One region of the Streptomyces sp. NPDC088725 genome, then DNA from elsewhere that is predicted to be linked to it. Evidence: predicted binding sites of a transcription regulator. Region 1 holds the regulator's gene; the other holds the start of a gene.
What was found. The regulator HspR, encoded in region 1, represses chaperone genes until heat shock. The targets are predictions, from matches to a motif close to TTGAGNNNNNNNNNCTCAA.
Positions count from the first base shown of each region.

Region 1 (10,880 bases):
GTCAGCGCGTGCTCGCGGCAGACGTCGGCGATCGCGTCCAGTTCGGCCGGCGTGAAGACCTTGCCCGTCGGGTTGTGCGGGGTGTTGAGAAGCAGCACGCGCGTACGCGGGGAGACCGCGGCCCGCAGCGCGTCCGCGTCGAGCGTGAAGCCGTCGCCGTCGAGAACGAGCGGTACGGCCACCAGCCGGGCCCCGGCGAGCCTGGCGTCGGCCGCGTACGCGTCGTAACACGGGTCGAAGGCGATGATCTCGTCCCCCGGATCGCAGAACGCGAGCACGGCGGCGGCCAGCGCCTCCGTCGCGCCCGTCGTGACCAGCACCTCGCCCTGGGGGTCGTACGTCAGGCCGTACCGGCGCAGTTGATGCGCCGCGACCGCCCCGCGCAGGGCGGGGAAGCCGACGGCGGGCGGGTACTGGTTGCTGCCCGCGAGCACCGCGTCCGCCACGTCCCTCAGCAGGAGTTGCGGGCTGTCCAGTTCGGGAACGCCCTGCCCGAGGTTCAAGGCGCCGGTGGTGCGGGCGAGTTCGGTCATCTCCGTGAAGATCGACGTGCCCATACCGCGCACGCGCGCCGCGGGACTCCAGCTTCCGGCACCTGCTGAAACGCGTTCGGCCGTGTCCGTGGCAGCCGTGTCCCTGTCAGCCGTGTCCATGCGATCGATCCCGCTTTCCCGAGTCCGCCGGCAGTTTCGCCCCTCACGATAGGGCGCGGCCGGAACGCGGACCCCTCACGTGAAAAGCCCGGTCGAGGGCCGCGATCGTGGTGATCACGGCCCTCGACCGGGCTGTCGTTCCGCTACGGGACGGATTCCACCGCCCGCCGCGGAACGGATTCCGCCACGAGGCGCGTCCGCGGGCGTCGCTCAGACGTCCTCGGGGTTCTCGTCGCCGGGCTCCAGGCCGAGCTGCTCCATGAGCCACTTGTCGAACTCGATCGACGCGCGGACCCAGCTGACCGTCGACGACACGAAGTGGTCGAGGCTGACGCCCGTGCCGATCAGCATCTGGGCCTCGCCGATGAGCCGGACGGTGGGGGGACCGTCGTCCTCCTCGTGGATGTGGCTGTAGACCTTGGGCCACAGGGTGCGGCGGTTCCAGTCGTCGATGGTCTCGAGGATCCTGGCCTTGCCCTCGATGTCGTGCGGCCGGTCGTAGAACGTCCGCACCGAGAAGACCTGCTGGTCCTCCTCGCCGCGGAACATGAAGTACGTACGGAATTCCTCCCACGGCGCCGCGAGGTCACCCTCGTCGTCGACGACGTACTTCAGCTCCATCTGCTCGAGGAGCTGCTTGACCAGGTCCTGGTCGGGGACGACGGGGCCCGTCGGTCCTTCGCCCTGCGGTTGGGGCTGGCCCCCGAAATTCGGAATCGAGGACGGGTCGATAGACATCGCTGGATACTCCTGAGGATGGCATGCCATTGTCTGACAACGACCCTAGCCGCGATCGTGCACCGGAAACCCTGCGGCCCGGGCCGAAACAGCGGGACGGCCCTGACAGCCGAATCTACTCCTCGGGGCTCCGGCGCGGGTCCCGCGAAGGTGCGGGCGGGGGTGTGAGCAACCATCCGCCCGCACCCCCGCCGGCAAACCTGCCGGAGCCCCGCCGTGAACCCGCCGTAACGGCGAGCGCCCGCACCCCGCCGGCCCGTCCGCGCCCGTTACGGCCTCTTCTCCAGACCCACCGGCTCCGCCGCCTCACCCGCCGCCGGGCCGACGATCAGACCGTTCTCGAAGCGGTCCACCCTGACCGTGTCGCCGTCCGTGATCTCGCCCGCGAGGATTTCCTTCGCGAGCCGGTCACCGATCGACGTCTGGACCAGGCGGCGCAGCGGCCGCGCCCCGTAGGCCGGGTCGTTGCCCTCCTCCGCCAGCCACTCCAGGGCCGAAGGGGTGACGTCGAGCGTGAGCTGCCGCTCCGCGAGGCGCTTGGCCAGGCGGTCGATCTGGAGCTTGGCGATGCGGGCCAGTTCGGTCTTCGACAGCGTCGAGAAGACCACGAGGTCGTCCAGCCGGTTCAGGAACTCCGGCTTGAATGACGTCCGTACCGTCTCCAGGACCTGCTGCTTCTTCGTCTCCTCCGAGGTGAGCGGGTCCACCAGGTACTGACTGCCGAGGTTCGACGTCAGGACCAGGATGGTGTTGCGGAAGTCCACCGTCCGCCCCTGGCCGTCCGTGAGGCGGCCGTCGTCCAGGACCTGGAGCAGGATGTCGAAGACCTCCGGGTGGGCCTTCTCCACCTCGTCCAGGAGCACGACGCTGTACGGGCGGCGCCGTACCGCCTCCGTGAGCTGTCCGCCCTCCTCGTAGCCGACGTAGCCGGGCGGAGCGCCGACCAGACGGGCCACCGAGTGCTTCTCGCCGTACTCGCTCATGTCGATGCGGACCATGGCCCGCTCGTCGTCGAAGAGGAAATCCGCGAGCGCCTTGGCCAGTTCCGTCTTGCCGACGCCGGTCGGGCCGAGGAAGAGGAACGAGCCGGTGGGACGGTCCGGATCCGCGATGCCCGCGCGGGTACGGCGTACGGCGTCGGAGACCGCCTGGACGGCCTCGCTCTGGCCGATGAGCCGCCGGCCCAGCTCCTGTTCCATACGGAGCAGCTTCTGGGTCTCGCCCTCCAGCAGCCGGCCCGCCGGGATGCCGGTCCAGGAACCGACGACGTCGGCGATGTCGTCCGGGCCGACCTCTTCCTTGACCATCGTGTCCTTGGCGGCCTCCTGCTCGGCCTCCGCGGCCACCTCCAGCTCGCGTTCCAGGTTCGGGATCTCCCCGTACAGCACCTTGGAGGCGGTGTCGAAGTCCCCGTCACGCTGGGCACGCTCGGCCTGTCCCCGCAGGTCGTCGAGTTGTTCCTTCAGCTCACCGACGCGGTTGAGGCCTTCCTTCTCCTTCTCCCAGCGGGCATTGAGGCCGCGCAGTTCCTCTTCGCGGTCGGCGAGGTCGCGGCGCAGCTTTTCGAGCCGCTGTTTGGAGGCGGGGTCCGACTCGTTCTTCAGCGCCAGCTCCTCCATACGGAGGCGGTCGACGGACCGCTGCAGCTCGTCGATCTCGACCGGCGAGGAGTCGATCTCCATACGGAGGCGGGAGGCCGCCTCGTCCACGAGGTCGATGGCCTTGTCCGGCAGGAAACGCGAGGTGATGTAGCGGTCGGAGAGTCCGGCCGCGGCGACGAGGGCCGCGTCCGCGATCTGCACCTTGTGGTGTGCCTCGTAGCGGCCCTTGAGCCCGCGCAGGATCGCGATCGTGTCCTCCACCGAGGGCTCGGCGACCAGCACCTGCTGGAAACGCCGTTCCAGCGCGGCGTCCTTCTCGATCCGCTCGCGGTACTCGTCCAGCGTCGTCGCGCCGACCATACGCAGCTCACCGCGCGCCAGCATCGGCTTGAGCATGTTGCCCGCGTCCATGGCGGAGTCGCCGCCGGCGCCCGCGCCCACGACCGTGTGCAGCTCATCGATGAACGTGATGATCTGCCCGCCGCTCTCCTTGATCTCGGAGAGGACGGTCTTCAGCCGCTCCTCGAACTCGCCGCGGTACTTCGCGCCCGCCACCATCGCGCCGAGATCCAGCGACACCAGCCGCTTGTTCTTCAGCGACTCCGGTACGTCTCCCTTGACGATGCGCTGCGCGAGGCCTTCCACGACGGCGGTCTTGCCGACGCCGGGCTCGCCGATCAGGACCGGGTTGTTCTTCGTACGGCGCGACAGGACCTGCACCACGCGCCGGATCTCCTGGTCCCTGCCGATGACCGGATCGAGCTTGCCCTCGCGGGCCGCGGCGGTGAAATCGGTGCCGAACTTCTCCAGGGCCTTGTACTGGCCCTCCGGGTCGGGTGTGGTCACCCGGCGCCCTCCCCTTGATGTCTCGAACGCTTCCAGCAGTTGCTTCGCGCCGGCCCCCTGCTTGTCCAGCAGGTCGCCGGCCTGGCCGCCCTTGGCGGCGATACCGATGAGCAGATGCTCGGTGGAGAGGTAGTCGTCCCCCAGCTCCTTGGCCCGCCGGTCGGCGTCGGCGATGACGGCCAGCAGGTCGCGGTTGGGCTGCGGGGGTGCGACCGTGGAGCCTGTCACGCTGGGCAGCGCGGTCAGCAGCCGCTCGGCCCCGGACCGTACCGCGGACCCGTCCGCGTCCACCGCGGCCAGCAGATCGAGGATGTTCTCGTTCTCCTGGCCGTCGAGCAGCGCGAGCAGCAGGTGCGCGGGGGTCAGATCGGGATGTCCCGCCTCCACGGCGCGGCCGCTCGCCGCGTTGATCGCGTCCCGGCTCTTGTTGGTCAGCTCGGCGTCCACGTGCGCTCTCTCCATTCTTGCGCGGTCTGACTCGTGCAACGTGTGCAAAGTTGAGTCTATTCCACTCAAGCCTGAAACGAGCAGTCACCCGCGGGCGCTCCGGGGGAAAGGGCAGCAGGAGGCCACCGACATCCCGGAGCGACTGGGACCGCAGGTGGCGGGCCCGGACGGAACACGGGTCGCGGTACGCGCGTACGTCCGGATGAGTGCGAGAGCGGCGCCAGGAGCGGCATCGGGTCGCACTGGAGGGGCGCACGCCGGGGCTCGCACGGCGGACGGCGGTACGTACGCCGGCGGGCTGCGGGCGGCGGTACGTACGCCGGGCGACGGACGGCGGCGCACGGCGGGGTACGCCCGGCGGACGGCGGCGCACGGCGGGCGACGTGAGGCCGCGAATGGCCAGTGGCCCGCGAGTGGCCGGAAACGGCCGGTTACAGGAAAAGCACAGCGGCGCCATCGTGTTTCAGGTCCACGATGGCGCCGCTGTGTGGGGGAAGTGCCCGAGCGATCAATAACGACGGGGGAATCGCTCAGGCACTGCGGGGGGTGGCGGTGATGGTCTGCGGTTCGACGAGCCGGTGGTCACGCTTGTCGAGATTCACAAAGATCATGTCGTATCTGACGGCGCACCGGACCGGCTGCGGAGCCCCCCGCGGCCTCCGTAGGCACCGGTAGGCACGGACGTCCTCGTCCTCCTCGCGTACGACGACGATCGGCTCGCCGAACAGGGTCACCATCAAGGAATCGCCACGGTGCGGTATCGCTGTGACGAGGTCGATGAAGTGCCATCCCGATCGGTAGGCCATCGCCATCTCGCGCCGGAAGACCCGGTCGTCCGGTGGGACGGTCATGCGTCGATATCCACCGGCGCGCTCTCCCAGGAGGGCTCACCGATGACAGAGTCGGCCGCGGAGGCCGGCTGGAACTCCCACGAAGGTTCGTCAGTGGGCTGGAACTCCCACGAGGGTTCATCGGCAGGCTGGAACTCCCAGGAAGGCTCACCGGGGGCTGCCGCGAGCACCGCAAAGGCCGGCTGGGTCTCCCAAGAGGGTTCACCGGGGGCCGCGTTCACCGAGCCCGACGGCTGGGTCTCCCATGAGGGTTCGCCGCTCGCGCCGACCACACCGAAAGCAGCCGCAGCGACAGCGAGTACGCAGACTTTACGGACTATCCTGCTCATGACCGGTCTCCACCCCATTCTGATCAGTTCCTCCTCCCCCCGCAAGAAGACCATGGCCCACTCCCCACCCTTCCACCAGCGAGTACAGGCATCATGTTCCTGTAATGCAGGACCCTGAGGGGGGCGCAAATGCAGATCAAAAGGGGCGATGTGGGGCATACACACAGTCGCGACAAGCTGTGTGAATCGGGCAACAAGCTCTACGCGGCCGCTCTGCGGACAGGCCGGATATCGCGGTCGGACATAGCGGAGGCGCCGTGTCTGATCGATCTCGCCCTCCTGCGCCCCGACCCGGACGACGCCCAGTGGCTGCTCCCCATTCCCCCGTCCCTTGCGCTCAACCAGCTCATCCACCCGATCGAGCGTGAGATACAGGAGCGTAGACAGCTCGCGCTCTCGATCACCGACGCGTTCGAGCCATTCATGACGCTCACGGCCCACGATCCGTCGACGACGAACGCGATCAACGTGCTGGAGGGGCTGAGCCTGATCAACTCCACGCTCGACCAGGCCACCGCGGAGTGCACCGAGGAGCTGCTGACCGTCCAGCCGGGGAGCGGGCGCCGGCCGGACACGCTGGAGGGCGCACTGCGCAGGGTGGACCCGCTGCTCGACCGGGGGGTGAAGATGCGCACGCTGTACCAGCACACCGCGAGGCACCATCCGTCGACGCTGGCCTATGTGGAGCGCGTCTCGCCGTACGGCGTGGAGGTGCGCACGCTCGAAGAGATCATCGAGCGGCTGATCATCGTGGACCGCAAGGTGGCGTTCGTCCCCGCGCGCGACGACCGCCAGGTCGCTCTTGAGCTGCGCCACGAAGGGCTGGTCAGCTATCTGGTCGGGGTCTTCGAGCAGTTCTGGCTGCACGGCGTCCCGTGGGACCACCAGCTGTCCTACGCGCCGGAACTGGACGGCATCACCAGCGTCCAGCGCTCCATCGCCAAGCTGCTCATCGAAGGCATCGTGGACGAGGCCATCGCCCGGCGCCTCGGAATGAACGTACGCACCTGCCGCGCGCACATCGCCAAGCTCGCGACGGCGCTGGGCAGCGGCAGCCGCGCCCAGCTCGGGTATCTCATCGCGCAGTCGGGCATTCTCGAACAGGCGGCCTCGGACGGGCTCTCGGACGGCCTTTAGGCGCCCGGCGCCGGGCCTCGCCCGGCCCCGGGGCCCCACAGCCGTCTGCTTCTCTGCCCGGCTGCCTCAGCCGGCGCGTCCCGCCGAGCCCCTCGAACCCGCCTCAGTCCGCCGGGCGCTTGGGCCGCCACACCACCAGCGCGCTCGTCTGCCGCATGTCCTGATAGGGCACCAGATCCCGGCGGTACGAGGCATGCACCTGCGCCTCCCGCTGCCGCATCGCCACCGCCGCGCCGTCGACCGCCGTCGACAGCTCGGCGACCCGCGCCTGGAGCGCCGCGACCTGGTCCTCCAGCTCGATGATCCGCTTGATACCCGCGAGGTTGATGCCCTCGTCCTGCGACAACGCCTGCACGGTACGGAGCAGTTCGATGTCGCGGGCCGAATAGCGCCGCCCCCGGCCCGGCGTACGGTCGGGGCACACCAGGCCGAGGCGGTCGTACTGCCTGAGGGTCTGCGGATGCAGCCCGGAGAGCTGGGCCGCCACCGAGATGACGTAGACCGGCGTCTCCTCGGTCAGTTCGTACGCCCTGTTGAACGACGACGAGGGCTGTCTGCGCCGCCCGTCCCTGTCCGGCCTGTCCGACCGGTCAGACCTGTCCACGGGATTCATGCTCCCTTCGCGGCCTGGAACAACTCCGCCCGCGGGTCCTCGTCAGCTGTCGCCTTCCGGTAGGCCTCCAGCGCGTCACGAGCGGACGCCTCGAGGTCCTTGGGAACGACCACGTCCACGGTGACCAGGAGGTCGCCGCGCGTGCCGTCCTTACGTACGGCGCCCTTGCCGCGGGCGCGCATCGTACGGCCGTTGGGTGTTCCGGCCGGGAGCTTCAGCGTGACCGGCGGGCCCCCCAGGGTGGGGACCTTCACCTCGCCGCCGAGCGCCGCCTCCACGAAGGTGACGGGCACGGTGACGGTCAGATTGTCGCCCCTGCGGCCGAAGACCGGGTGGGCGTCGACATGGACGACGACGTACAGGTCGCCGGCCGGGCCGCCGCGCTCGCCGGGCGTGCCCTTGCCGCGCAGCCGGATCCGCTGGTTGTCACTGACACCCGCCGGGATGCGGACCTGCATCGTGCGCGACGACTTGGCGCGGCCGCTGCCCTTGCAGACGTCGCAGGGGTTCTCCGCGATGAGCCCGCGGCCCTTGCAGTCCACACACGGGTCGGTGAGCGAGAACCCGCCGCCGGTACCGCGCGAGACCTGTCCCGTTCCGACACAGGTCGGGCAGACCCTCGGGGTGCCGTTCTTGTCGCCGGTGCCCGAACACGCCTTGCAGGGCGCCTGGCTGGACATCCGCAGCGGGACCGTGGCCCCGTCGACCGCCTCGGTGAAGCTGAGCGTCACCTCGGACTCGATGTCCTGGCCGCGGCGCGGCTGCGTACGGGTGGTGCCCGCGCCGCCCCTGTTGAAGAGGCCGCCGAACACATCACCCAGTCCGCCGCCGAAGCCGCCCGCGCCCGGCTGCTGCGCACCACCTCCCTGCGCTCCACCGAAGATGTCGCCCAGGTCGAAGTTGAAGGAGCCGCCGCCTCCGGCACCGGGTCCCGGCCTGAAGCCGCCGTTGCCGAAGAGGGCGCGCGCCTCGTCGTACTCCTTGCGCCGCTTGGTGTCACCGAGGACGTCGTTCGCCTCGGAGATCTCCTTGAAGCGCTCCTCGGCCTTGGCGTCGCTCTTGTTGGCGTCCGGGTGGAACTCGCGGGCGAGCTTCCGGTACGCCTTCTTGATCTCGGCGTCTGTGGCGTCCTTGGGGACGCCGAGAACCTTGTAGTAGTCCTTCTCGACGAAGTCCTTGGTGCTCATTCCCGACGTCCCTCCTCTCCGCCTGTCACTGCTTTCTACCTGTCATGCCACCGCGTCAGCCCTCGTCCGGGCCACCGCTCTCCTCTTCCTTGGCCTGCTCGTCCGCCGCCTTGGGCTGGGCCCCGGGCTGGGGCTCGGCCACCGCGACGCGAGCGGGCCTGATGGTCCGCTCGCCGAACCGGTACCCAGGCTGCAGGATCGCGACGCACGTGTCTTCGGTGACATCGGGCGCATACGAGTGCATCAGGGCCTCGTGGATCGTCGGGTCGAAGGGCTCGCCCTCCTTGCCGAACTGCTGGAGGCCCATCTTCGCCACGATCGTCTCCAACGACTCGCCCACGGACTTGAATCCGCCGACCAGTTCGTCGTGCTCGCGTGCGCGGCCGATGTCGTCGAGCACGGGCAGCAGCTCGGTCAGCAGCTTGGCGACAGCCAGCTCCTTGACCGTGACCCTGTCCCGCTCCACCCGACGGCGGTAGTTCTGGTATTCGGCCTGAAGCCGCTGGAGGTCCGCCGTGCGCTCACCGAGCGCCGTACGCACCTGGTCCAGCTGCGCTGTCAGGGCTACGTCCTGGGATACGTCCCCGGCCGGGGCCGCCGGGGCCGACTCCTTGGCGGAGTCGGACTCGGCGGCCTTCGGCGTGGCGTCTTCGGGGGTGGCGCCGGAGGGGACGTCGGGCTCCTCCTCGAAGCCCGGAGTCTCCTCGGTCACGCCGCACCGCCCTTCGGGTCACGCTCGTCGTCCACGATCTCGGCGTCTACGACGTCGTCATCGCCCTTGCCCTGCTGCTCCGCACCGGGCGCGTCGGCCCCGGGGGCGGCACCGTCGGGCGTGTTGGCGTACATCGCCTGGCCCAGCTTCTGCGAGACGGCGGCGACCTTCTCGGTCGACGTACGGATCTCGGCGGTGTCCTCGCCCTTGAGCTTTTCCTTCAGCTCGGTGAGGGACTCCTCGACCTCGGTCTTGACGTCGCCGGGAACCTTGTCCTCGTTGTCCTTGAGGAACTTCTCCGTCTGGTAGACGAGCTGCTCCGCCTGGTTGCGCGTCTCGGCGGCCTCGCGGCGCTTGTGGTCCTCGTCCGCGTACTGCTCGGCCTCTTCGCGCATCCGGTTGACCTCGTCCTTCGGCAGCGAGGAGCCACCGGTGACGGTCATCTTCTGCTCCTTGCCGGTGCCGAGGTCCTTCGCGGCCACGTGCATGATGCCGTTGGCGTCGATGTCGAAGGCGACCTCGATCTGCGGCACACCGCGCGGGGCGGGCGGCAGACCGGTCAGCTCGAACATGCCGAGCTTCTTGTTGTACGCCGCGATCTCGCGCTCGCCCTGGTAGACCTGGATCTGCACGGACGGCTGGTTGTCCTCGGCCGTCGTGAAGATCTCGGAGCGCTTCGTCGGAATCGTGGTGTTCCGCTCGATGAGCTTGGTCATGATGCCGCCCTTGGTCTCAATACCCAGGGACAGCGGGGTCACGTCGAGGAGCAGGACGTCCTTGACCTCGCCCTTCAGCACACCGGCCTGGAGCGCGGCACCGATGGCCACGACCTCGTCCGGGTTGACGCCCTTGTTGGCGTCACGGCCGCCGGTCAGTTCCTTGACCAGCTCGGCGACGGCGGGCATACGCGTCGAACCGCCGACCAGGACCACGTGGTCGATCTCGGACAGCTGGATGCCGGCGTCCTTGATGACGTTGTGGAACGGGCCCTTGCAGCGGTCCAGCAGGTCCGAGGTGAGCTGCTGGAACTGAGAACGGGTGACCTTCTCGTCCAGGTGCAGCGGGCCCTCGGCGGACGCCGTGATGTACGGCAGGTTGATCGTGGTCTCCGTGGAGGACGACAGCTCGATCTTCGCCTTCTCCGCGGCCTCGCGGAGACGCTGGAGAGCCATCTTGTCCTTGGACAGGTCCACGCCGTGTCCGTTGGCGAACTGCTTCACCAGGAAGTCGACGACCCGCTGGTCCCAGTCGTCACCACCGAGCTGGTTGTCACCGTTGGTGGCCTTCACCTCGACGACGCCGTCGCCGATCTCCAGCAGCGAGACGTCGAAGGTACCGCCACCGAGGTCGAAGACCAGGATGGTCTGGTCGTCCTTGTCGAGCCCGTAGGCCAGGGCGGCCGCCGTCGGCTCGTTGACGATACGCAGGACGTTCAGACCGGCGATCTCGCCGGCCTCCTTGGTCGCCTGGCGCTCGGAGTCGTTGAAGTACGCCGGGACCGTGATCACCGCGTCAGTGATCTTCTCGCCGAGGTACGACTCCGCGTCCCGCTTCAGCTTCTGCAGCACGAAGGCCGAGATCTGCTGCGGGTTGAAGTCCTTGCCGTCCAGGTTCATCTTCCAGTCAGTGCCCATGTGGCGCTTGACCGACCGGATGGTCCTGTCGACGTTCGTGACCGCCTGGCGCTTCGCGACCTCTCCGACGAGCACCTCGCCGTTCTTGGCGAAGGCGACGACGGACGGCGTGGTCCTGGCACCCTCGGCGTT
Region 1 covers NZ_JBIVLO010000008.1:296,444-307,323, forward strand. Annotated here, with positions in the region: gene ACIP6N_RS21985 (aminotransferase class I/II-fold pyridoxal phosphate-dependent enzyme) at 1-557, opposite strand, end outside; gene ACIP6N_RS21990 (YbjN domain-containing protein) at 864-1,391, opposite strand; gene clpB (ATP-dependent chaperone ClpB) at 1,661-4,285, opposite strand; gene ACIP6N_RS22000 ((2Fe-2S)-binding protein) at 4,816-5,136, opposite strand; gene ACIP6N_RS22005 (hypothetical protein) at 5,133-5,465, opposite strand; gene ACIP6N_RS22010 (helix-turn-helix transcriptional regulator) at 5,595-6,602, shown strand; gene ACIP6N_RS22015 (heat shock protein transcriptional repressor HspR) at 6,706-7,206, opposite strand; gene dnaJ (molecular chaperone DnaJ) at 7,212-8,402, opposite strand; gene grpE (nucleotide exchange factor GrpE) at 8,458-9,114, opposite strand; gene dnaK (molecular chaperone DnaK) at 9,111-10,880, opposite strand, start outside.

Region 2 (10,880 bases), on a different contig from region 1:
ATGGCGTACGGGCCGGGCTGGGCGGCGTGCGGCGCGAAGGCGCGCTGTGCGCCGTCCGCTGCCTCGGCTGCCTGCGCGGCCTCGGCTGCCTCCGTCTCGCGGATCGTACGTTCCGCCGCCGCCACCAGCGGGTCCGGGTCGACGTCCCGGTCCTGGGCCTGCCTCGGGGCCGGGACCTCAGCCTGCGTCCGGCTCTGGTTCCGGTCGCGTCCGTGTTCCGTTTCCCCGGCCTCGTCCTGACCGTGACCGTGTTCCGTTTCCCGGGACGGGACTTGGCCCCGGACCCGCTCCGGGCTCCCGGCCCGGATCTGGCCCTTGACCGGGTCCTGGTCAGCCGAATCGCCGCGCCCCGGCAGGGTGTTGGAGTTCGCCTCGGCCACCGAGCCGGGCAGGGTGAGCGCCGGCGCGGCTCCCGCCCTGCGCGCCTGGTACGGCGCTCCGGCCGACGGGGACGTCGGCAGCAGGGTCTCCGGCAGTACGACGACCGCGGCCAGGCCGCCCTCCTCCTGCTCACGCAGTTCGACCCGTACGCCGTGGCGTGCGGCGAGCAGCGCGGTCACCCGCAGACCAAGGCCCTCGGCCTCGATCCCGTACGCGGTCTTCAACTGGCTCTGCGGCATCTGCCCGGTGTTCTCGCCGCTGTCGTCCGTGCCCGCGAGCCGCGCGTTGAGTTCCGTGAGCCGGTCCGGCGACAGGCCGATGCCCTGGTCCTGGACGGAGAGCACGATCTCGCCGGACTCCAGCAGCCATCCGGAGAGCTGGACTTGGGCGTCCGGCGGCGAGAACGACGTCGCGTTCTCCAGGAGTTCGGCGACGAGGTGGCTGAGGTCGTCGGCGGCGAAACCGGCCACCTGCGCGTGCGCGGGCAGGGACTGGATCGTGATCCGCTCGTACCGCTCGATCTCGCTGACGGCGGCGCGCAGCACGTCGACGAGCGGGACGGGGCCCGTGGGGCTGTGTCCGTGCTCGTGGTCCGCGAGCACCAGCAGGTTCTCGCTGTACCTGCGCATGACGGTCGCCAGGTGGTCGAGCTTGAACAGCGTGGCGAGCCGTTCCGGGTCCTGCTCGCGCTCCTCCATCGACTCGATGACACCGAGCTGGCGCTCGACCAGGCCGAGGGTGCGCAGCGAGAGGTTGACGAAGGTGTGGTGGACGGTGTGCCGCAGCTGCTGGAGCTGGAGGGTGATGTCGGCGGTGCGCTGCTGGAGTTCGGCGCGGTGGTCGACCATCTGCACGCGCGCGACGGCCGGTTCGACCGTGTCTGTACCGAGCGCCTTCGTGCGGCCGGAGAGGTCGAGGAGCTTGGCGTGCAGTCCGTTGAGGGACCGTACGACCTGGGCGAACTCGTCGTTGCGGCCGGTGAAGCGCACCGGTTCCTCGCCCGCAGGATCGGCGGCGATCCGGGCGGCGCCGATCCGGACGACGGCGAGCGGCCTGGTGAGCGTACGGGCGACGGCCGTGGACACACCCACGGCGATCAGCAGACAGCCGCCGAGCAGCGCGATCCGCAGCTCCAGATCGGTGACCGCGTCGTCGCGCAGCGCCTCAAGACGTCTGACCTGGGCGGACCCCAGGCCGGATTCGACGCCGCGCATCTGGTCGATACGGGCGGACAGCGCCGCCCCGACCTTGTCCGGATCGGCCTCCCGGTCGGAGTCGGAGAGTTCAGGCCGGTCGGTGAAGCGGCCGAGGAAACCCTCCGCCGTCTTGACGTCGGGACCTGTGACGGTCGCCTCGAACGAGTCGTGCGCCGCGGTGTCCGCCGTCTGGTCGAAGTCGGCGAGTGCGGCGAGTTCACGCACGCGCGACTGCTGGGCGGCGGCGCTGAGGGCGTCGCGGGTCTCGTCGTTCTTCGAGGGGTCGCCCTGGCCGACCGGGTCGACGGGGAGGCCCGTGATCGGGTCGAACTGCGGCGGGAGGTTCGTACCGCCGGGTACCGCGAGCGCGGCGAGCAGCAGGCCGCGGGTGGCGGAGGCCTGCTCGACGGCGCGGTCGAGGGCGGCGGGCCCGCGGGTGCCGTCGGCGGCCTCCGGGGGCGTCTTCTCGGCGAGTTCGTCGGCGAGGGCCGTCAGCTTGTCGATGACCTCGGAGTACGCGCGGTACGCCTCCATCGCGGAGCCCTTGCCCGTGAGGGCGGTGCGGCGGATGGTGGGGACGGCGGAGAGGTCGTGCAGCAGGTCGGGAGAGGCCGAGTCCAGGGCGCGGATCTCGTCGATCTGCCGGTCGACGCGCGCGCTGTGGTCGCCGGCGACCCCCTGGCCCGCGCCCTTGCCCTTCTTGCCACCGTCGGGGGACGTGCCTGTCGCACCGCCCGAAGTGACGTCGTCGGCGGCCTTGTCGCGGCCTGCGGCGACGAATACGACCACGTCGTCGCGCTCGTCTGCGAGGGATTGAGCGAGCGTCACGGCCTGCCGGTTGAGTTCGGCGAGGGTGACGAGGCCTTGCGCGTCGTTGAGCGCGGCGGAGGCGTCCAGTGCGCCGGGTACGCCGGCCCCGACGACGGTGATGCCGACCACGGCCACCCCCGCCACCAGGCGGTTGCGTACCCGCGACCGGCGACCGGCCGGCGCTTCCGTGGCGCCCGGCCCGGTCCCGGTTGCCGGGAACGGGGGTCCGGCTGCCATGGCTCCGGCAGCCTTGGCTCCGGAAGCCGTGGCTCCGGGGACTCCATTGGCTCCGTCGGCTCCCGGATTCCGGGAGGTGGCCGGAGATTCGCTACGACTGCCGCCGTTGCCCCGAGGCCGCTTCTTCTGCACCGGTGCTCGCATTCTCGATCTTGACTCGTCCGCCCATGAAGCAGGGGTGACGACCGGTCACAATGCGCGAACCCCCACCCCTGGTATGGCTTCCGACCATTCCAGCGCTAATTGGAGCGGAGCGCGTATAGGTTGCGCCGCCGCCTGAACGAGTGAACATCACGGAGGAGTTGACGAACAACTTTCCCCGACGCGGGCCAGTGGAATATGCACTCGTCCGGGTGGACCTTCCGCGCGCGCTTTGGCAGGATGCACGCCCGCAGCTTTCCGGGCCCGGCGACGGCCCCCTTGCGTCTTGGCTGACCTGGCAATATTGGCCAATCGGCGGCCTCACCGCCCGATCATGAAGCCACCCGGGCAGCGTTTACCGGCCACTCGGGACCGGCCACGCCATCAGGCAGACTGAGGCTCATGCGCATCGAACTCGCCACCGCACCCGGCGCCGCCGAACGACCCAATGAGGACTGGACAACCGTGGTGCTTCCCGCCGCAGGTGAGGGCGGGGCGCTGATCACCCTGGACGGAGTGACACCACCGGCCGGCGACGACGGCTGCGTGCACGACGTGCCCTGGTTCACCGCCCGGCTGGGCGGCGCGCTGGCCGAACTGTCCGGTTCTCGCCGCGATATGACGCTGGCCGAGATTCTCTGTGCCTCAATCCTCCGCACGGCAAACACTCACCGTGACACCTGTGACCTTTCTCACGTGCGCACTCCGCAGGCGACGGTCGTCATGGCGCGGTGGGGCTCGGAGTGGTTCGAGCATCTGGTGCTCTCCGACTCCACCCTGCTGCTGGAGTCGCCGGACGGCGGCGTACGGGCTGTGCTGGACGACCGCCTCGACCGCATTCCACAGGAGGTCCGCCGCGCGGTCGCCTCGACGGACGCGCTCCGCAACGCGGAGGGCGGCTTCTTCACGGCGGCGGCGGACCCCGAGGTCGCGTCGAAGGCGGTGACGGGCCGCACGCCGGCCGCGGAGGTACGGGCCGCCCTGGCGCTCACGGACGGCGCCGCGCGGTGGGTGGAGGTGTTCCGGGAGGGCGGCTGGGCTGACTGCCTCGCGCTCGTACGGAAGAACGGCCCGCAGGAGCTGATCGACCGCGTACGGGCGGCCGAGTCGGCGGATCCGGAGCGGCTGGCGTTCCGCCGGGGCAAGGTACGGGACGACGCGACGGCTACGTACGTGGAGCTGTGACGTCAGCTCTTCGCGCTCGAACCGGGGCGGCGGCCCCGCGGCTCCGCGCCCGAGCCGGGCGGTGACCGCACAGTTCCGCGCCTGAGCGGGGGACCTCACAAGATCGGCGCCCGAGTCCGGGCCGACCGTGCGGTCACCTCTCGACGCGGGCGTTCAGGTGGTGCAGCAGCCGGGCCAGCTCGGCGACCTCGTCGCGGTCCCAGTCGGCCAGTTTCTGTACGTACCGCTCGCGGCGCGCGTCCCGAACCCGCTGGAAGCGCTCATGGCCCTCACGGGTGAGGCGGACGAGCGAGGCGCGGCCGTCGGCCGGGTCCGGCTCGCGGGTGACGAGGCCCAGTTCCTCCAGCGCGCGCAGCTGACGGCTCATGGTGGCCTTGCCGACGCCGAAGTAGAAGGACAATTCGGTGGCCCGCTGGGGGCTGGTCTCCTCCAGCCGCACGAGGAGTCCGTACGCGGCGGGCTCCAGCTCGGGGTGGACCTCGCGCGCCATCTCGCCCGAATTGGCCCTGGCCCTGCGCAGAAAGACCGCCAGTTCTCGCTCCAGGGCGAGGAATTCGTGGTCGCCACCGGTCTCACGAGTGGTCCCACGACCACTCTCACCGCCAGGTACCGGTTCCTTCCCGGCACCGCTCCCGTGCACGTCAGCACCCATCGCGCGCTTTCCCGATCTGAAAGTTTCCCTCACCGCCGGCCATTACCGCAGCCGGCCCAGTATTTCGCAGGTTTGATCCAAGGGCGGCAGCGTGGCTTCCTTCCATGATGCGGGTCTACGTGCGTAGCGTCAGTTCCGTCTTGTCCATTGCACGACAAGTTGACATGTCATGAGAACCCCCCACCGAGGTCTTCGGAGGCACCCAATGCCTGTGCACAGATCCGGCACGACCCGCCGCTCCCCCCTCGCGGCGGTCGCCGCTCTCCTCGCGACTCTCGCGCTGCTCCTCGCCCTCCCGGGTGCGGCGAGCGCGGCCGACACCCCACCGGACCCGGCCACCGACACCACGACGGGCGCGGCGACCGGTACCGCGCCCGGCCAGTCCGCCGACAGGCCGGCCGACACGCCCGTCGATACGCCGGTGGATACCCCGGCGGGCACCACCCCGGTCGTCACGGCGCCCGGTGGTCTGCCCCCCGACACCTCTGCCGACACGCCCGGCGTCACTCCGCCGGCCGGCACCTCTGCCGACACCCCCGTCGGCACCCCACCGGCCGGCACCTCCGCCGACACCCCCGCGGGCACACCCATCGTGCCGCCCGCCGACACTCCCGTCGTCACCCCCGGCGTTCCCCCCGCAGGACTGCCCGCCGAACTGCCCGCGCGCGGCTCGGCCTACATGGGCATGGGCGTCGTGGCACATGACGGCCAGGGCGCCCGGCCCGCCGGCGAACGCGTCACCCAGACCGAGGGCGTGGACGTCTCCGGCCACCAGGGGAACGTGAACTGGGCCACTCTGTGGAGCAGCGGCGTGAAGTGGGCCTACACCAAGGCCACCGAGGGCAACTACTACAAGAACCCGTCCTTCGAGCAGCAGTACAACGGCTCGTACAACGTTGGCATGATCCGCGGGGCGTACCACTTCGGCACCCCCAACGACACGTCCGGCGCCGTCCAGGCGAACTACTTCGTGGACGGCGGCGGTGGCTGGTCGCGCGACGGCAAGACGCTGCCGGGTGTCCTGGACATCGAGTGGAATCCGTACGGCGCGGCCTGCTACGGCAAGACCCAGGGCCAGATGGTCGACTGGATCCGCGACTTCCTGAACACGTACAAGTCCCGCACGGGCCGCGACGCCGTGATCTACACGGCGACGAGCTGGTGGAACGAGTGCACGGGCAACTACGCGGGCTTCGGCAGGACGAACCCGCTCTGGATCGCCCGCTACGACACGACGGTCGGCCCTCTGCCGGCCGGCTGGGACACCCAGACGATCTGGCAGTACACGTCGACGGGCCCGACGGTCGGAGACCATGACCGGTTCAACGGCGCGCACGACAGGGTCGTGGCCCTGGCGAACGGCTGACGGCCGGGCCGGGCGCCGGGGCTCGTACGGGATCTCGGACCGGACCTGCCCCGACGCCTTGCGCGACGGCTGACGCATGCGAGGGCCGCGCCCGGAACATTCGTTCCGGGCGCGGCCTTCGTTCGGGCCGGCGCGGCGAGCCTTACGCGGCTGCCGCCGTGACCAGCGTCTGGGCCGGGGACAGGGCGATCTCCAGGACCTGGCGGACATCCGTCACCGGGTGGACCTCCAGCTTGTCCAGGATCTCCGCCGGGACGTCGTCGAGGTCCGCCTCGTTGCGCTTCGGGATCACGACCGTCGTGATGCCCGCGCGGTGTGCGGCCAGCAGCTTCTGCTTCAGGCCGCCGATGGGCAGGACCCGGCCCGTCAGCGAGACCTCGCCGGTCATGGCGACGTCCGTACGGACCTGGCGGCCGCTCAGCAGGGAGGCGAGAGCCGTGGTCATCGTGATGCCCGCACTCGGGCCGTCCTTCGGCACCGCGCCCGCCGGGAAGTGGATGTGCACGCCCCGGTCCTTCAGATCCGCCACCGGCAGTTCCACCTCGGCGCCGCGCGAGCGCAGGTAGGAGAGCGCGATCTGCGCCGACTCCTTCATGACGTCACCGAGCTGTCCGGTCAGCGTCAGTCCGGACCCGCCCGTCTCCGGGTCGGCGAGCGACGCCTCCACGAACAGGACGTCACCGCCCGCGCCCGTGACCGCGAGCCCGGTCGCCACGCCCGGCACCGCGGTACGGCGCTCCGCCGGGTCCTGGGCGGACTCGGGGACGTGGTGCGGCCGGCCGATCAGGTCGCGCAGGTGCTCGGCGCCCAGCGCGAACGGCAGTTCCCGCTCGCCCAGTTCGTGTTCGGCGGCGACCTTCCTGAGCAGCCGCGCGATCGCGCGCTCCAGGTTTCGCACACCCGCCTCACGGGTGTACTCGCCGGCCAGCTTGCGCAGCGCGTCGTCCTCCAGCGTGACCTCGCCGGGCTCCAGGCCCGCCCGCTCCAGCTGCCTGGTCAGCAGGTGGTCGCGTGCGATGACGACCTTCTCGTCCTCGGTGTAGCCGTCCAGACGCACCAGCTCCATACGGTCGAGCAGCGCCTCGGGGATGGCTTCCAGGACGTTCGCCGTGGCGAGGAACACCACGTCGGACAGGTCGAGTTCGACCTCCAGGTAGTGGTCGCGGAAGGTGTGGTTCTGCGCCGGGTCGAGGACTTCGAGCAGCGCCGCCGCCGGGTCGCCCCGGAAGTCGGAGCCGACCTTGTCGATCTCGTCCAGCAGGACGACCGGATTCATCGAACCGGCCTCCTTGATCGCCCGGACGATACGGCCGGGGAGCGCGCCGACGTACGTACGCCGGTGACCACGGATCTCCGCCTCGTCCCGCACACCGCCGAGCGCGACCCGGACGAACTTGCGTCCCATGGCGTGCGCGACAGATTCACCCAAGGAGGTTTTGCCGACCCCTGGCGGGCCGACCAGGGCTAGGACGGCGCCGCCGCGACGGCCGCCGACCACACCGAGGCCGCGGTCCGCGCGGCGCTTGCGTACGGCGAGGTATTCGGTGATGCGTTCCTTCACGTCCTCCAGGCCCGCGTGCTCGGCGTCGAGGACGGCCTGCGCGCCCCTGATGTCGTACGCGTCCTCCGTGCGCTCGTTCCACGGGAGTTCGAGAACGGTGTCCAGCCAGGTGCGGATCCAGGAGCCCTCGGGGCTCTGGTCGGAGGAGCGTTCCAGCTTCTCGACCTCCTTGAGGGCGGCTTCGCGCACCTTCTCCGGGAGGTCGGCGGCCTCGACGCGCGTCCGGTAGTCGTCGGACTCGTCCTCGCCGCCCTCGCCGTTGATGTCGCGCAGCTCCTTGCGCACGGCGTCGAGCTGGCGCCGCAGCAGGAACTCGCGCTGCTGCTTGTCGACGCCCTCCTGGACGTCCTTCGCGATGGACTCGGCGACATCCTGCTCGGCCAGATGTTCACGCAGCTGGCCGGTGGCGATCTTCAGCCGGGCCACCGGGTCGGTGGTCTCCAGCAGCTCCACCTTCTGAGCGGTGGTGAGGAACGGCGAGTAACCGGAATTGTCGGCGAGCTGCGACACGTCGTCGATCTGCTGGACGCGGTCGACGACCTGCCACGCGCCGCGCTTCTTCAGCCAGTCGGTGGCGAGTGCCTTGTACTCCTTGACCAGGTCGGTCACGGAGGCCGGCAGCGGGTCGGGGGTGATTTCGTCGACGCTCAGACCCTCCACCCAGAGGGCCGCGCCGGGTCCGCTCGTACCCGCGCCGATCTGGACGCGGCCACGGCCGCGGATGAGCGCGCCGGGATCTCCGTCGGAGAGCCGGCCGACCTGCTCGACCGTCCCCAGAACTCCGGTCCCGGCGTAGGTCCCGTCGATGCGCGGCACGAGCAGCACCTCGGGCTTCCCGGCGCCGTCACCCGCGGCACGCACCGCGGCCTGAGCGGCCTCCACGGCGGCGCGGACTTCGGTGTCGGACAGATCCAGAGGCACCACCATGCCGGGCAGCACGACCTCGTCGTCGAGCGGCAGCACGGGAAGCGTGAGCGATGTGGACATGGAGGCCATGATCTCCCCTTCGGCAGTCAAGTTGAGCTATACGGACTCAATGCTTGTGAGCCCTTGAATGTTCCCCTGGGCCTGTTCGCTCTGGGCGATCTTCGGGAGCGCCATCGGCGGTGGCCGGTGGCTCGCGGGGGACGGGCGCAATGGGGGCGATGGGGGCGTGCGGGGCGCTTCCGAGGTGCAGCGTCACCTTGCGGCGGATAATTCCGACAGATCGGCGCGGCCGCCGTTTAAAACGGCTCGGCAGCAGACGGCGGCAGCGGGCACAGTGACCACATGAGCGAACGGGGACTGGACCGCGACGGAACGATCGCGCGCGAAGGCGCGCTGGACCGCGTGCCGGCGGCCTTCGCGCCGGTCGTGGACGCGGCGCGCGCTCGCATCACCGAGACGTTCGACGGGACGCGGCTGCACAGCGCGTACATCTACGGCAGCATCCCGCGCGGCACCGCCGTCCCGGGGATCTCCGACCTCGACCTCCAGCTCGTCCTGCACCAGGAGCCGTCCGAGGCCGACCGCGCCGACGCGGACGTGATCGAGGCCGCGCTGGACCGGGCGTTTCCGCAGATCGACGGCGTCGGCGTGCTGCTGACCGGCGTTGGGACTCTGCTCAGCGACCTCGAACGCCACGATGCCGGGTTCTTCGTCGCCTGCCTGTGCACCCCACTGCTCGGCCCCGACCTGGCCGGACGACTCCCCCGCTACCGCCCCACGTCCCTGCTCGCCCGCGAAACCAACGGCGACCTCGCCCTCGCGCTGTCGCGCTGGCGCGCCCGCGCCGCCGAGGCCACCACGGACACCGGCCGCCGGGTCCTCAGCAGGGGCGCCGCCCGTCGCATCGTGCGGACGGGGTTCACGCTGGTCATGCCCCGCTGGGGCGGCTGGACCAGCGACCTCGACGAGTCCGCCGAACTCTTCGGCCGCTACTACCCCGAACGCGCCGCCCAGATGCGCACCGCCGCGGCCACCGGCCGCACGCCGTCGGCCGATCCGGCGGTGCTCAGCATGCTGACAGACGACCTGGGCCCCTGGCTCGCCGCCGAATACACGGCCGTACACGGGGAGAGGGCACCGCGCCCCTGAACGCGCCCGATGCCGACCGGCCGCGCTTCCCCTCTTTCGGGTGATGGCGGAGCCAGGAGTTTCGAAGTAAACCCGGAACTGCTGGCCGCGCTGCCCAGGGACCACGGCGAGGACTACGGTCCGGCGCCGGACCCGCGGGACCGTAGTTCGCGCGGTCCGGCGCCGGACCCGCGGGACGTCGCGTGAGCGCGGGGCGCGGCGATCGCGTCGCACCGCCGGCGCCGGAAGGCCACTGGGAGGTCCGCTTCGCGGATGCGGCCTCGGCCAAAGGCTGGGACAGCCTCACTCAGCAGGCGCCGCGAGAACACCTACCGCGCCTGGGGCATCATGCGAACGGACCCCAGACCCGCCACCGAGACCTCCGCCGTCACCTGCTGAAGGGCAGTCCCGCCCACGGCACCCACCGCGGCCAGACCTGCGAACAGTGGCAGATCGAGGTGACCGGCGGCGGCCGCGTCTGGTATCTCCTGGACACCGCCTGCGACACCTGTTGGATCACCTTCGCGGGAACGGCGCGTCCTCGCGTCACGACCGCCGCTGAGGCCCATACAGCCGTCCGCCACCACGTGGTTCGGTCATCAGCAACGAGGCGGGAGCCACCCCGATCCCGTGGTCTGGTCGAGGTCTGGACGCGTCGGCGGCAGGCTCAGTGCACGGAGAACCCTCCGTCGACGAAGATCGACTGGCCGGTGACGCAGGGCCCGGCTAGCTAGAGGGCGCTCCGGCAAGCCCTGAGGCGAAAGGCGCCCCTTCGACGACTCCGGCGGCTCGAATCCGGTTGTCCCTCCGGCCACGGCCGCCCGATACTCCGCCGATGGAGACCCGCGACGCACTGCGCACCGCCCTGACCCCCGCCCTGACCCCCGCCCAGCACGCGGCGCTGCGTCATCTGCGCATCAGAGGAACGGCCGGGCGCGAGAACGCGCTTGTGCGCATCCAGGCGATGGAGCGGGCCGGAGGAACCGATCCCGACGCGCTCGTCTCGCTGATCCGCGTTCACTCGCGCATCACGCTCAACTTCCACCCCGACCGGCTCCTCGCGAACAGCCTGACGGTCGCCGAGTCCCTGTCCCAGGACGGGCGTTACCGCAGCCAGTACGAAACCGGCATCTCCAACGGCAGCCGCACCGCCGTTCCGGGCGGGGCCCGGGACGGCTGGGAGGAGCAACTGTTCCGCGGGGCGTACCACGTGCCGGGCGTACGGCCCTCGGAGCGGCCCAAGTACGGCGCCGTCAACCTGTACGACCATCCCCACGGCGCCGCCCCGCGCTTCGG
Region 2 covers NZ_JBIVLO010000014.1:7,358-18,237, forward strand. Annotated here, with positions in the region: gene ACIP6N_RS27475 (nitrate- and nitrite sensing domain-containing protein) at 1-2,624, opposite strand, end outside; gene ACIP6N_RS27480 (hypothetical protein) at 3,168-3,950, shown strand; gene ACIP6N_RS27485 (MarR family winged helix-turn-helix transcriptional regulator) at 4,084-4,602, opposite strand; gene ACIP6N_RS27490 (lysozyme) at 5,192-5,968, shown strand; gene lon (endopeptidase La) at 6,111-8,525, opposite strand; gene ACIP6N_RS27500 (nucleotidyltransferase) at 8,799-9,605, shown strand; gene ACIP6N_RS27505 (DUF3626 domain-containing protein) at 10,420-10,880, shown strand, end outside.
Region 2: a site for HspR is predicted at 8,548-8,566, ahead of lon (endopeptidase La). Genes of this name have one in related genera too.